DNA from 3 places in the Rhizobium sp. AN68 genome. Region 2 is predicted to be linked to each of the others. Evidence: riboswitches for the same ligand, from Rfam matches in the RefSeq annotation. Region 2 holds a riboswitch; each other region holds the start of a gene.
What was found. A riboswitch is a leader RNA that binds a small molecule or an ion and turns the genes downstream of it on or off. The one in region 2 is predicted to bind cobalamin.

Region 1 (5,156 bases), on a different contig from region 2:
AATGCGCGGGCAATGTGCAGGCGCTGGCGTTCGCCGCCGGAAAGGTGATGCCAGTTTCGCTCGGCCTTGTCCGCCATATCGACATTTCCGAGCGCTGCATCGACGATGGCATCGTCCTTTGGCGACCATGCGGAAAGCGGGCCGAGATAGGGCGTGCGCCCCAGTTCCACGGCCTGTCGCGCGCTGATGCGCTCGGTAGTTTCGGCCTGCTGCTCCACAAAGGCCAGCCTGCGGGCAAGTTCGCGCCGCCCGAATGTGGCAAGCCGTTCCTCACCAAGCATGACATGACCCCGACGCGGCATGCGAATGCCGGCCAGCATGGAAAGCAGCGTGCTTTTACCCGAACCGTTCGGCCCGATGATACCCAGAAACTCGCCCGTGGCGACCTCCAGCGAAACACCGCGCACGATGTCGAGATTGCCGGCATGGAAATGCAGATCGTGGGCGGATAATTTCATGACCGGCCTCTCTTCTGCCCGAGAATAAAGGCGAAGGCGGGCGCGCCGACCAGCGCAGTGATCACGCCGATCGGCAGCACCTGCCCCGGAATGACGGTGCGCGAAAGAATATCTGCGATGATCATGAAAATTGCACCGGTCAGCGCCGTCACCGGCAGCAACATGCCGTGGCGAACGCCAACGAAGATGCGCGCCGCATGCGGGATGACGAGACCGACGAAGCCGATGGAACCGACCAGCGACACCATGACTGCCGTCATGACCGCCGAAACCGAGATCAGCACCGCATAGACCCGGCGCACTGGAATACCGAGCGAAGCTGCTGCCTGACCACCGAAAGCGAAAGCATCAAGCGCGCGTGCGTACCAGAGGCACACTCCAAGACCCGCAATACTGACCGGCAAAGCCAGCCAGACATCCGGCCAGCGCACGCCCGAAAGATTGCCCAGCAGCCAGAACATGATGCCGCGCGCCTGTTCGGCATTGGCGGATTTGGTGACGATGAACGACGTCATGGCGTTGAACAGTTGCGAACCGGCGACCCCCGCCAGGATGATGGCGCTGTTGCCGTGCCCTGCCCGCACCGCCAGAAGGCTGACAAGCGAAAAAGCCACAAAAGCCCCGATCAGGGCGCCGGCCGGCATCGTCAGGAACCCCGCCCCGAAGCCCAGAAGCGCCACGGCCACGGCCCCGGTTGAGGCGCCTGCGGAAATACCGAGGATATAGGGATCGGCGAGCGGGTTGCGCAGAAGTGATTGAAGCACCGCACCGGCCAGCGCCAGCGAGGCGCCACAGCACGCGGCAACAACGGCGCGGCTGAGGCGGTAACTCCAGACGATGCCCTCATCCAGCGGCTCCAGCGGATAACCCGCATGGAAGACACGATTGGCAATGGTCTTTGCCACCACGTCGAACGGAATGGCAGTCTCGCCGATGGCCGCACCGGCCATCAGCGCGACGAGCAGCAGGGCGAGTGCGGCAAAAGCCAGACCCGCCCTGCCAAGATTGACGGAAAGACCGTTCACTTGGCGAGACCGGCTGTGGAAATCGCCTCGGCCAGCGTTTCAATGCCTTCGATCGTGCGGATGGTCGGGTTCATCGCCTGCGCGTCCATTTCGAAGACATGGGCCGCCTTGACGGCGGGCATGATGCTGGCAACCGGATCGGTAGCAAGGAACTTGAGCTTGACGGCGACGTCATCGGCGGGGAAACGCCGGCGGTCCATCTTGCCGGCAACGATCACGGACGGATTGGCCTTGGCGATGGTTTCCCAGCCAACAGTCGGCCATTCCTCATCGCTTTCGATAACGTTCTTCAGCCCGAGCGCGGACATGATGTAACCCGGCGCACCATTGCGGCCCGCCACGTAAGGATCGATATCCAGCTCGGCGCTGGAGAACCAGAAGACTGCTGAAATCTTGCCATTCGCCGAAGCGATCTTGGCGCGGGCGGCTTCCTCACGCTTTTTCAGGTCGGCAACGACTTCCTCGCCGCGATCCTGCACGTTGAAAATTTTCGCAAGGTCGCGGACCTCCTGGTAGATCAGGTCCATGGTGAAAACGGATTTGCGCACGCCGTCGCCGCCGCCGGAATTGTCCTTGCCCATGCAATCGGCAGGCGAAGTATAAACGGGAATACCGAGTTCGGCGAATTGCTCCGGTGTTCCGACAACGCCTTCGGGACCGATCTGCCACTGGAACTGCGTCGTCACGAGGTCCGGCCTCTTGCCAACCACCGCCTCGAAGCTCGGATCATTGTCGGCAAGCCGCTCCACCTTGGCATTGGCGTCCTCGTAACCCTTAAGAACCGGGCCGATCCACAGCGCCGTACCTACCACCTTGTCGGCCACGCCGAGCAGATAGAGAACCTCGGTCGTGCTCTGGCCGACCGATACCTGTGCGGGCGGGCGCCTGCTTGAAGGTGATTTCGTGGCCGCAGCTATTGATCGTCAGCGGATAGGTGGTTTCGGCAGCCTGAGCGGCACCGGCGGGCAAGGCCGCTAATGCGACAACCAGAAGACCGGCGGAAACCGGCAGGCGTTTGAAATGAAACATATGTTCTCCAGTCTAAATAAAGTGGCGTGATCCGCAGGCCGCGCGTCAAAACGCGTAGTGACAGAGCGACAACAAGTGTGGAGATGGAGAACGGGACTCTAAATACGTTTCCGCAGACGGAAAGGTCATAATCAGCTCCTCTTCCGGGCATCCCCGCCCGTAACGATGGTCAATATTATGACGGCAGGTCTCCTGGCTCACGAATATGCGCCGTTCATCTGCCTTCCCGCACCTTGAAGGGTGCAGTGGCATGACGCTTTTCAGGCGTCACGAGGATGAACGGCAATCCGCTTACAGTTGCGGGGGCAGCCACGGCATTGGGCGATAGAAATCACCCGCACCATGTTCCCTATTAATCCCTTTGCCCTTCGGCTTCAGGAACCGTCGCTTTCTGACATAAGGGGCAAGCGCCTGGGCGTCAATTGCGATAGTGCTGCAGCTCAGCACAAAGACGGACCCGCCAACGCGAAAATTTTTGTAGCGCCGGAGGGCGCCGGTTGCGGCGCGTCTTTGGACATGGTGGTAAGGGTTTCAATCACCACCAGCCCGGATTGCGCAATAAAATCAATAAAGAGACTATTGTCGCTGATGGTGTCGAGACGCACCAGCTCATCGTCCAGATCGGTAAAATGCCGCCTTACAAGCGCAATCGCATCCATGTCCGCACCCGCAACGACCGGACCGATAATGTGGCCCCGCCCTGCCGCACGGCGCAGCGCAAAAGCGGTAAGACGGTCCGCCTCAAACACACCGTAACCCGCATTCTGCGTCAAAAGTCGCTGCAAAACGTTCCGGCGCGAAACGCCAAAAGCCGCCCGGTCTAGTTCCACCACATCAGTCAGATGACCTGCGGATAACGGCTCTATTCGTTGTTTTCTGCCGGGCGGCGATATCTCGAAAAGGCAATTCGCCCTTCCCCGGAACAGATATACTTTTTCCGTATCACCGGCAAAACCCAACCTTGAAAACAACCGCCGCGACGCTCCCGTCGCGTTCAACCGCAGGGAGACAGTGGGGAATTTCGCGACAAGTTTCTGCACCAGCCATGGTGCTACGCCCTGCCCCTGCAAGCGGGGGGAAACAATGACCATGCCGAGCGTCGCAAACCCCTGATCATAGGGAAAGAGCATCGCGGTTGCGACAACACGGTCGATCTCATCGAGCGCAGCGAGACCCACGCCGCATTGCCGCAGAAAACACCATTCATTCGCGTGATATCGCCATCCGACGGCCATGGAGAGTGCATGCAGATGATCGGCATCCACGTCCGCGATATACACGGTCCGCAGCTCGAAACTATCGACTTTGAGCAGGTCCATAACCAACGGCCCTCATCCCCTACGGCTCACAACCTTCATCCGGTCCCGGCCTAGCCCACGACATCCGACGGTAGCCGGTTACGCCAGCACGAATTTTCTGAAAGCACTGGAAGGTCACAACAATCTACCGAAATCATTCGCATTTCAGCAGATAAACGTCGCAGTCCATTCTAAGCTTTCGGGATGACAATCCGGTCAGCGGAGACGACCATTGAACGCAATCGAAATCCTTGAGCGTCTCGTCGGTTTCCCGTCGGTCGTTGGAACCGCCAATGGCGATATTGCCGGCTGGATCGCCGATTATCTTGAAAGCCACGGCGCGAAAGTATCGCTGCTTGCGGGACCGGAGGGCGACCGCGCCAATCTCTTCGCCACCTTCGGCCCGGCCGATCGCGCCGGCTATGTTTTGTCCGGCCATATGGATGTCGTACCCGCCAGCGAGCCGGAATGGTCTTCCGATCCCTTTACACTGCGGGCGGAAGATGATCGTCTCTACGGGCGCGGAACCACAGACATGAAGGGTTTTCTGGCCACGGTTCTCGCCGCGGCGCCTGCATTTTCGCGCATGGCGCTGAAACGTCCCGTGCATATCGCCTTTTCCTATGACGAGGAGGCGGGTTGCCGTGGCGTTCCACATCTTCTCGCCAGATTGCCTGAACTTTGCGCCGCACCGGCGGGCGCAATCATCGGCGAACCGAGCAATATGCGGGCGGTTCGTGCACACAAGGGCAAAGCAGCAGCTCGCATTACCATCCGTGGCCGTTCCGGCCATTCGTCCCGGCCTGATCAGGGGGTTAATGCCATTCACCTGATGACCGGCATCATGGCAAAGGCCGTGGAGACGGCACATGAGCTGACGAAAGGCCCCTTTGAAGCGACTTTCGAGCCGCCCTATTCCTCGCTGCAGATCGGCACGATGAAGGGCGGCCAGGCGATCAACATCATCCCCGATTTCTCGGCCATCGAGCTGGAAGCGCGGGCGATTTCCGGCATATCGCCGCTTGAACTGCTCGGGCCGGTTCGCGCAAGCGTCGAGGCTCTCGCAGCAAAGGGTGTCGATATCGAATGGACGCCTATGAGCGATTATCCGGCGCTTTCGCTTGCAGCCAATGCTCCGCTTGTTCTGCTTCTGGAGGAATTGACCGGCACCCCCTGTCTCGCCGCCGTCAGCTACGGCACGGAGGCGGGGCTGTTCCAGGCGGCGGGCATCGACGCCATCATCTGCGGACCAGGAGATATCGGCCGCGCCCACAAGCCGGACGAGTTCATAACGACGGGCGAACTTTCGGCCTGCCAGTCGATGCTGGAAACACTCGCAAGCCACT
Region 2 (5,156 bases):
GGATCAGTTCGCGACCGCCTTGCTGTGAGCTTGTGTGCGGGTCTCGTTGGGAAGATGGACAAATCCACCACCCCCTTCGTATTTCGGAGCTTTGAGCCTGCACCGGGCGGCAAAGCGCTTGATCCCGCTCTTTCAAATGCGGGTTTCACCTATGACAATGCCCTGGCGACGATTGCCCTTTTTTCCTGTGGCAACGATACCGAAGCAAAAAGGGTTGCCGATGCGCTGCTGCTCGCCGTCAACAACGATCGCTATTACAGCGATGGCCGCCTGCGCAACGCCTACCGTTCCGGCCCCGTTGCGAACGAAAATGATGCTATGCTTTTGCCCGGTTTCTGGAGTGAGGCCAGCAAGACGTGGGTCGAGGATGACTATCAGGTCGGCAGCGCAACGGGCAACCTGGCCTGGGCGGCACTTGCGCTTCTCACTGCCAGTGAACGATTAAGCAATCCGTCCTATGTGCAGGCAGCGACCAAACTCATGCGCTGGATCGATGCGCATACGGCGGGCGCCCGCGATATCGGCTACACAGGTGGCACATTCGGTCATGAGCCTGCACCGGCCAAACTCGAGTGGAAATCGACGGAACATAATCTCGATGTGTATGCCGTTGCGGGTTGGCTCGCCGAAATTGAGGGAGCGCGCGCCTGGCAGGCGATGCGGGACAAAACACGCAAATTTCTTGATGCGATGTGGAATGAGCAGCAGGGACGGTTTTACGTCGGCAGCCAACCCGGAAGCGACACACCCAACTCGAGCCAGTCCGGAATAGATTCCGAGCTCTGGCCCATTCTCGCCGTGCCGGAGTTTCGGGGCCGCAGTGGGCGTGTTCTGCATTGGGTTGATCGGCATTATGCGGTTGCGGGAGGTTTTGATTTTAACGACGATCGGGATGGTGTGTGGCTGGAAGGTACGGCCCAGGCCGCGCTGGCATTTCAGCAGGTCGGCGATGCCGAGCGGGCCGAGGCGCTGCTTGCCACCATCGCCGCACAAATATCTCCCGATAACCTGATCTACGCGACACTCGGGGACGAACTGACGACCGGGCTGATGATCGGGCCGACCTCGACATTTGCCGACTTCAAATATTTCAGGTTGCCGCATGTCGGGGCCACTGCCTGGGCAATCCTTGCAGCGAAAGGCTGGAACCCTTTTCTTAGAAAAAGCGGTTGTATTCGTCTTTGTGAGGGATAATCGTCCGTCTCGGCGGCAGCAGAAGGATATTGCTCCAGGCCGTTGCGCCGGAGATTGAAAACTGGGACGCATGACGCTGCTGAAAGCGGCGAAAAGCGTAAAACCGCAACGTTGACTGCCGACTGGCAGTTCCAGTGGTTAAAGCCTAACGGTACGATCAACGAAGCCGAATACCGCCCACTGCCAGACCTGTCAGATGCCCGGTGCGGATCGGAACTTCCTGTGCACCTTCAACTACATGCGGTGGTCCGAAGGACCGAGCACAGATCGGCGATGCTGTCGCGGATACGCGTCCGTGATGTTATCGGCCCGCTATTTAAGGGTGCTTGCCTTCGCTCATTCGCTATTTAATTCAAACGCCGATCCCTTAAATAGCGCTGCGCCGGCACAGTAGGGCATGTCCGAATAGCATCCCAACCTCCAGCGGCGCCGCTTCGTTGAAACGCCTGTGGCAGCCGAAATCATGCGCGCCTCCGGTTTCACCAGGCTGCTCCCGCGCCAGGAACTGTTCGTGGTGTGGTCTGATCCTTTCAACTGCGTGGCGCGAGACGTCTACTATTTCCCGGAAGCTGTCATCACGCATGCTTACCTGCGCTTGTCAGGATCGAACCGACAGTCGACGATTCATCTTTAGTTTGCCACGGCTAGGTCCGCGTATGTGAGAATCGCCTGACAACGCCGAATGCAACCTACTCGGTCGGAACCGACAATGGAAACGTAGACTTAAGGACATAAAGATATCGTTATATGATGTTGACCGATGACGTGGCTTACAATATGGTCGTCACGCCTAAGGTTCCCCAGTCGTTGCACGCAACGTGCCGGGGCTAAGAGGGAAGTCGGTGCTCCGTGTCATGCGGAAAAGCCGACGCTGCCCCCGCAACTGTAAGCGGCGAGCTGAAGTCCAATATGTCACTGGTTTACCCCGGGAAGACGGACGGAAGTGATGATCCGTGAGCCAGGAGACCTGCCTTTGGTGAAATAACGTCCACGGGCGGGGTGTCCCAGTGTGCCGTAGCAAAGGCTGCATTGTCGCGGCCCGTCTTGCTATGCGTCCGCAGACCCATGCCCCCAACTTTATAGGGGCACAACATGTCTCAGACCTGCATTTTTACGATCACGAGCGTACCCTTCGATGAGGACTATCGTCCTTCAGAAAATACGCGCATCACCACCAATTTCGCCAATCTGGCCAGGGGCGAAAAGCGGCAGGAAAACCTGCGCAATGTCATGCGCATGATCGACAGCCGCTTCAACGCCCTCGCGCACTGGGATAATCCCAAATCGGACCGATACTCTGTCGAGTTGGAGATCATTTCGGTCGACATGAGCTTCGATGTCGCAGGTGAAAAATTTCCCCTCATCGAGATACTGAAGACGACGATCATCGATCACAAAACCAGTGAACGTATCGACGGCATTGTGGGGAATAACTTCTCCTCCTATGTGCGAGACTACGACTTCAGCATTGTGCTGCCGGAGCATAACAAGAGCGTTCCTGCCTTCAGCATTCCGGCCGACTTCGGCGACCTGCATGGAAACCTGTTCAAGTCTTTTCTGCGGTCGGATGCCTACCGCTCGTACTTTCGCAAGCCGCCGGTCATTTGCATCAGCGCCTCGACCAGCAAGACCTATTACCGGACCGAAAATCATCACCCCGTGATGGGCGTCGAATACCGGCAGAATGGGTTCTCGTCCACCGACCAGTATTTCGGGAAAATGGGATTGCAGGTTCGCTACTTCATGCCTGCAGGCAGCGTTGCGCCGTTGGCCTTCTACTTTGTTGGGGACTTGCTGGGCGACTACTCCAATATTGAGCTAATCGGCGTCATCAGCACGATGGAAACGTTTCAGAGAATTTATCGCCCCGAAATCTACAATGCGAACGCAGCAGCCGGGACATTTTACCAGCCCAACCTGAAGCACCAGGACTATTCGCTGACCCGGGTCATTTACGATCGCGACGAACGAAATCGCTTGGCGGTGGATCAGGGTAAGTTCACCGAAAAACACTTCATCAAGCCATACCGCGCCGTCCTTGAGCAATTGTTTGCTCACCGCCCCGCCTGAGCATCACTTAGAAGAGGTCCCATCGTGAAGAAACTTCTCCCCACATCGACCGCTGGCAGTCTGCCGAAACCCTCCTGGCTTGCGCAGCCCGAAAAACTGTGGTCGCCCTGGAAGCTGGAGGGCGAGGAATTACTGGAAGGCAAGAGAGATGCCCTGCGCCTTTCACTCGACGATCAGCAACAGGCCGGCATCGACATCGTCAGTGATGGCGAGCAAACACGCCAACATTTCGTCACGACTTTCATCGAGCACCTCGACGGGGTCGATTTTGCAAAACGCGAGACAGTCAGAATTCGCGATCGCTACGATGCGAGTGTCCCGACAGTCGTCGGCGCCGTGTCTCGCCAGAAGTCCGTGTTCGTCGAAGACGCCAAGTTTTTGCGCCAGCAGACCAAACAACCCATCAAATGGGCGTTGCCGGGTCCGATGACGATGATCGATACTCTCTTTGACGGCCATTATAAGAGCCGTGAAAAGCTTGCCTGGGAATTTGCCGGTATACTCAACGAGGAAGCAAAGGAATTGGAGGCTGCCGGCGTCGATATCATCCAGTTCGACGAACCTGCCTTCAACGTTTTCTTTGACGATGTGAATGACTGGGGTGTCGCCACTTTGGACAGGGCAATTGAAGGGCTGAAGTGCGAGACCGCCGTCCATATCTGCTATGGTTACGGCATAAAGGCCAATACAGATTGGAAAAAGACACTCGGGTCAGAATGGAGGCAGTATGAGGAAACTCTCCCCAAGCTGCAGAAATCCGGCATCGGTATGATCTCCCTCGAATGCCACAATTCTCATGTCCCAATGGATCTTCTGGAACTTGTTCGAGGTAAGAAAGTGATGGTTGGGGCCATCGATGTGGCAAGCGATACCATCGAAACCCCGGAGGAAGTCGCTGCAACGCTGCGCAAGGCGCTTAAGTTTGTCGACGCAGATAAACTTTGCCCCTGCACCAATTGCGGCATGGCCCCCCTGTCTCGTCGTGCGGCAAGAGACAAGCTGAATTCCTTGAGCGCAGGAGCTGAGATCGTCCGAAGAGAGCTGACTGTTTAGTTTTTTGATAGTCTGAACCTGCGGATGGCAGCCGTTCGCCGCCACCGCGCCCATCGCGACAAACGCTGGGAGACTTACGAATGGCTATAAGGTCACGACGCGGATCATTCTGACGGCTTCGACGGATGTCCGCCTCTTGGCGCAAAGCTGCCAAGACGGCCTGTTCAAGCCGGCAATTCCGAAGAGCAGGTCGTCCCCAGATTAGAAAATTTACACATTTATTACCACCTCAACTGAGGATGTGATGGTTTCCATCCTTTCAAGGCGCAAGACAACTCGCTTGCCATGTAAGTCCGTCGCTATCCACCGACCACGAACCCGTCTACGTCAAACGGGTGCTGCTTGCTTTGTGCTACTGCACTCGATATTCGCGTGGCGCGACACCGAACTGGTTCCGAAACGATCGGCTGAAATGCGAGAGGTCATTGAATCCCCATCGGAAAGCGATCTCTCCAATAGAGCTGCCACGTTTGGTACGCAGATCGTCCGCGCATTTTTGCAACCTTTGCCGAAGCAAAAACTGGCTGAATGTCTCGCCGCTGTCTTCCAGCAGTCGGTGAACATAGCGAACCGAAATGCGGAAATGTTCGGCTGCCTTCGCCGGTGTCAACGCCGGATCTGCCGCATGCGAAGTGATGTAGTTGATCAGGGAAAAAGCGAGCTGATTGCGCAATGTCCCCCTCGCTCGGTCTCCCTCGCGATCGGATACGCCGAGAACCAGCGCAACCAGTTCCACCAGATGGTTGGTGATGGATAAGGACGCGGCGGCGTCGAGATGCTCGGCATTCATCGCAATCGATGACAGATAGTCGGTCGCAAGACCCGCGAGTGGATCACTG
Region 3 (5,156 bases), on a different contig from region 2:
GGCCGTTGCCCGTGCTGCCGCCGCAAGCGGTGTCGCCGCCCGGCCGATCAGCGATTTCGAAGCCTATCTCGACCAGCTGAACCGCTTCGTCTGGCGTTCCGGCTTCATCATGAAACCGGTCTTCAACGCCGCCAAGGTTGCCGAAAAGAAGCGCATCATCTTTGCTGAAGGCGAAGACGAGCGCGTGCTGCGCGCCGCCCAGGTGCTTCTGGAAGAAGGCACCGGCATCCCGATCCTCATCGGCCGCCCACAGATCATCGAAACGCGCCTGAAGCGCTTCGGCCTGCGTATCCGCCCGAATACCGATTTTGCGGTGGTCAATCCCGAAGACGATCCGCGTTACCGCGACTACGTCGATGATTATTTCGCCCTCGTCGGCCGCGCTGGCATCAACCCGGAGGCGGCCCGCACCATCGTGCGCACCAACTCCACGGTCATCGGCGCGCTGTCGGTGAAGCGTGGTGAGGCGGATGCGCTGATCTGCGGTCTGGAAGGCCGTTACGACCGGCACCTGCGCGACGTGAACCAGATCATCGGCAAGCAGGAAAGCGTTCGCTCTTTCGCAGGCCTCAGCCTGCTCATCACCCAGCAGGGCGCGCTGTTCCTCACCGACACCTTCGTCAACAACGATCCGACCTCCGAAGAAGTGGCTGAAATGGCCATTCTCGCGGCAAAGGAAATCCGCCGCTTCGGATCACGCCGAAGATCGCGCTCGCCAGCCACTCCAATTTCGGGTCGCGCGATTCTGAAAGCGCCCGCAAGATGCGCCGCGCCCTGAAGATCGTGCAGGCAGCAGCACCCGAACTGGAAGTGGACGGCGAAATGCAGGGCGGCTCGGCACTTTCGGAAGCGCTGCGCAAGCGCGCCATGCCCAACAGCGTGCTGACCGGCGAAGCGAACCTGCTGGTCTTCCCGAACCTCGATGCCGCAAACATCACGCTCGGCGTCACCCGCACGCTGACGGAGGGCCTGCATGTCGGCCCCATCCTGCTTGGCACGGCACTTCCCGCCCATATCCTGTCGCCCAGCGTCACCTCGCGCGGCGTTGTCAACATGGCGGCCTTTGCCGTCGTGCAGGCATCGCACCCTTCGGTCTGATGAAGGCGCATTAACGCAGTTTTGAACATGCTGTTGCCGCATTGCGGCAACAGCTTATGTTATCTTCCTGAAACACGGATTTCCCGAAGCATAACACCCTCGCCACCGGCCGGGGACATCGAACGGATCGCACCATTGACCCGGCGCCGCAGCATTATCGGCCTCCTGCTTCCCCTTGTTTTCATCGCCCCGGCCGCTGCTTTCGCGGATCAGGTCTGCGATACGCTTTATGCGCAGCTGCGCGAACCGCCGCGTGTCATCGGCAACACCGCCGAGGTACGGCGTTACGCCAATGCGCTCACCCGCCAGAACATCGAGATCCGCAGGATCAGGAACGATCTGCGCCGTTACGGCTGTTCATCCGCAAGCGTCACCGTTTATGGCAGCCCGAATGCCGAACTCTGCGCGGAGATCAGCGACGCGATGGCGGATGCGCAGAGCGAACGCGATGCCATCATCCGTGACCGCGACGATGCCATGGCGGCCCAGGGCAGCGATGATGGCGACATCAGACGCCAGCGCATTCTCGCCGCCCTTGACGCCAATGGCTGCAGCGCCATTCCGGAAACGGAAGCGCGCCAGCCGACGGCACCCGATGTGACACGTTACCCCGACGCCTTCGGCGAACAGAGCAATCCGCCGGGACAGGCAGGGCTTTCGCCCTACCCCAATGCCGCTGCGGAAGGCGGGCTCAGGACGCTGTGCGTGCGCACCTGCGACGGCTCGTTCTTCCCCATCGCTTCCAATGCCTCGCCGCTCGATTTCCGTGCGCAGGCCGAACAATGCCAGAAAATGTGTCCGGGTACGCAGACGGAGCTTTATTTCCACTCCATGACGGAGCAGGAAACGGCTGACATGGTCTCGGCTGAAACAGGAAAGCCCTATAAGGACCTGCCGACCGCCTTTGCTTATCGAAATGCCTCAACCAAAGCCCCAGGCTGCGCCTGCAACATGGCCGCCTATCACGAGGAGATGAAGCAGCAGGAGGCTGCGCGGCCGGAAGCTGAGAAACCCTATTCCAGCATCACGACCATTCCATCACCGCAAGGTGACACCCCCAAAAAACCCACCGAACTGCAGCAGGCCGCAAAGCCGCCGGAACAACCGGTTCCGGAACGCGACTATGACCCGAACAACAGCAGGGTCCGCGTCATCGGCCCTAAATTCCTGCCCGACCAGACAGGCCGGATCGACCTGAAGAACCCGGCGCTGAAGGGTATACAGCCGCAGCAATAGCTCCCATCAAGCACACGGTATGGAGTTGGCAACGCTCTATCTCACTCACAAGACGGTCGCGTGTTCTCTTTACCGCCCGCCCCAGCGATTGCGAAATACCAAATCCTCCAGCGGCACGCGCTGGCGCCAACCCTTCACCGCCAGTTCCGGCTCGGTATAAAGTGTATCGACGCGGCCGAGGCATAGCCAGGCGACGATCTCGATGTGGTCGGGGATCTCCAGAATGGTGCGAATGTCGCTATCGTGGAAAATGCTGACCCAGCCGACGCCGATGCCTTCGGCGCGCGCTGCAAGCCAGAGGTTCTGGATGGCGCAGACGGTGGAATAGACATCGGTGCGCGGATTGTGGGTACGGCCCAGCACCACCTTGCCGCCACGCGTCGGATCGCAGGTGACGCAGATGCTGAGCGGCGCCTTGCGGATGCCCTCAAGCTTGAGGCTGCGGTAAAGCGCCTGCTGCTCCCCCTCGAACATCGCCGCCGCCTCGCCATTGGCGCGGCTGAAGGCAACCCAAGCTGCCTGCCTGACCGCACCGTCAGTGACGAGCGTGAAATTCCACGGCTGCATGAAACCGACTGAGGGCGCGGAATGCGCCGCCTTCAGCAAGCGCTCGACCACATCTTCCGGCAATGGATCCGGAAGGAACTGGTCGCGCACATCACGGCGGGTTTCGATGGCACGGTAGATCGCCTCTCGCTCCCCCTCGGAAAACGGGTAGGCGGGCGAAAGCGCGTGATCGAATGCATCGGCGTCGAGCGAACTGGTCGCGAGTGGATCGGTCGGCATCGTCTATCCCCAACAATGCTGGCGCGCCGCCACGAAAACCGGCTCCGGTTTTCGCCTGCACGACGCGCTGCTGCAACAACCTGCCGCCGTCCACGCGGTCTGGTCTATTCTGTCAGGCCGGTCTTCTGACTCGGCTTCATCCGCCCACTTTCGCCTTCCCGAATGGATTCAGTGGCATCAAGAAAAAGGGCATCCGCCTCACAGCGCTGGGCACGTTCCGGTCTTGCACCGGATTCCCGATTCTCCCGCCGTAAAGGGCAGGCACCTGACGAAGAAGCTTATGAGCAACAAAGATTGCAAATACAAGTATCTTGCGCAGCGATGCGGCAATGTGACCGTGGCCACCTCACCTGCGTATTGCGGCCTTCAGCCGCCGCGCGGACGCGCGCCGGCTGAAGCACTCCCTACCGCATCACCCAACGGGAAAATACCGCACATAAGCGAACTCATCCCCGCCCGGTGACCAGTTGGGCGAATTCATCGTTCCCTGCCCGCCGAAAAGGTCAAACAGCGTTTCGGCGTTGCCACCATCCATATCCATCAGCCGCACGCGCACGTTGAGGTCGCGCGGATGGTCGAAGACATCGGCGTCGTAGGAGACGAAGACGACTTTGTCACCGCTGGGAGACGGATGCGGGAACCAGTCGCCATAGACGCTGTCGGTGATACGCTCGACGGCCGAGCCATCCACCCGCACGCGCCAGATCTGCATCTGGCCGGTGCGGCTGGAGTTGAAATAGATCCATTCTCCATCCGGCGAATAATCCGGCCCGTCATTGCGGCCCTCACCATGGGTAAGGCGTGTCTCAACGCCGCTGTCTATGTCCATGGAATAAATATCGAAAACCTGATCGCGAATACCGCAATAGGCGAAACCTTTCCCGTCCGGCGACCAGCCGTGCCAGTAGGACGGAAGGTTCTTAGTCATCAGAAGCGGCGTTCCGCCCGTCGAAGGCAGCAGATAGATGGCACTCTTGCCGAACTCCACCTTGTCGGAAATGGCATAAAGCGAACCGTCAGGCGAAATGCCGTGGTCATTGTTGCAGATTGTCGCAAAGCCGGTATCGACCTTTTCCGGCGAAGGGTCGCCGGCAAGTGACAGGCGATAAAGCAGACCGTCGCAGTTCAGAAGCAGGTATTTCCCGTCCGGCGACCAGTTCGGAGCCTCGAACAGCTCCGGCGTCTGCCACACCACCCGCATCTGCCGATTGCGGATGTTGAAGATTTCGATGGAACTGCGCATGCTGCCTCCCGGGCCTGTCGATCGTCTGGCGTGGAGCGTTGAATGGCACAAACATTCCGTTTGCATCCGCCACCGCCGTGATTATGATCCTATTGCCGCAGGCACCGCCCTGCAAATTCAAATAGGAAAAAACAGCAGCGTTCCGGCACCGCCCGCACCCCTGCCCGTTTCTCCCAGATCCGAGGTTCCGCGATGAACACCATCGCCGATCACGGCATCCGCTTCGGTCGGATCGCCGCAATGCTTCCTGTCAAGAATATCGAGAAGGCCCATGACTTTTATGTCCGTGTGCTGGGCTTCGAAAAGACCTTCGAAAACGGCAACCCTGTCGGTTTCATGATCCTGAAACAAGGTAATGCCGAGTTGCACCTGACATTGCAGTCGACGCACAAACCGGCCCCCTTCAATGTGGCGCATATGCTGGTCAGCGACGCCGACGCGCTGCACGCGCTTTGCAAAAGCCACGGGCTTCGCATCATCAAAAGTCTGCAGGACAAGGATTATGGCCTGCGGGCCTTCGTTTTCGAAGACCCGGATGGTAACCGCATCGATGTGGGGCAGGTTATTTAACGAGATAGGGAGACGGCGCGGCGTGTCCGCGCCGTTGGAGGAAAAGGATGCTTCTTCGCCATCGATATATGGCGAAGTCGCAGCATCCGCACTCCGTCACCCCGAACTAGATTCGGGGTCCAGCAAGCTCCCCCATGCCCTCCTTCGACTACCTGTCCCTGAACCGGTTGGTAATCGGATAACGGCGATCGCGGCCGAAGTTCTTCTTGGTGATCTTCACCCC

Region 1: another riboswitch for cobalamin. It lies ahead of RBH71_RS06215 (ABC transporter substrate-binding protein); the one in region 2 lies ahead of RBH71_RS00790 (DUF1852 domain-containing protein).
Region 3: another riboswitch for cobalamin. It lies ahead of bluB (5,6-dimethylbenzimidazole synthase); the one in region 2 lies ahead of RBH71_RS00790 (DUF1852 domain-containing protein).

Annotation. Positions count from the first base shown of each region.
Region 1 covers NZ_JARWMI010000002.1:616,242-621,397, forward strand. Annotated here, with positions in the region: gene RBH71_RS06205 (ABC transporter ATP-binding protein) at 1-458, opposite strand, end outside; gene RBH71_RS06210 (FecCD family ABC transporter permease) at 455-1,483, opposite strand; partial or broken gene RBH71_RS06215 (ABC transporter substrate-binding protein) at 1,480-2,512, opposite strand; cobalamin riboswitch at 2,677-2,913, opposite strand; gene RBH71_RS06220 (GNAT family N-acetyltransferase) at 2,953-3,831, opposite strand; gene argE (acetylornithine deacetylase) at 4,043-5,156, shown strand, end outside.
Region 2 covers NZ_JARWMI010000001.1:168,094-173,249, forward strand. Annotated here, with positions in the region: gene RBH71_RS00785 (hypothetical protein) at 1-1,194, shown strand, start outside; cobalamin riboswitch at 1,971-2,184, shown strand; gene RBH71_RS00790 (DUF1852 domain-containing protein) at 2,287-3,264, shown strand; gene RBH71_RS00795 (methionine synthase) at 3,289-4,317, shown strand; gene RBH71_RS00800 (helix-turn-helix domain-containing protein) at 4,670-5,156, opposite strand, start outside.
Region 3 covers NZ_JARWMI010000003.1:1,507,464-1,512,619, forward strand. Annotated here, with positions in the region: partial or broken gene RBH71_RS20420 (NADP-dependent malic enzyme) at 1-1,098, shown strand, start outside; gene RBH71_RS20425 (DUF2865 domain-containing protein) at 1,234-2,334, shown strand; gene bluB (5,6-dimethylbenzimidazole synthase) at 2,404-3,120, opposite strand; cobalamin riboswitch at 3,218-3,404, opposite strand; gene RBH71_RS20435 (TolB family protein) at 3,533-4,363, opposite strand; gene RBH71_RS20440 (VOC family protein) at 4,556-4,933, shown strand; gene RBH71_RS20445 (NAD+ synthase) at 5,082-5,156, opposite strand, start outside.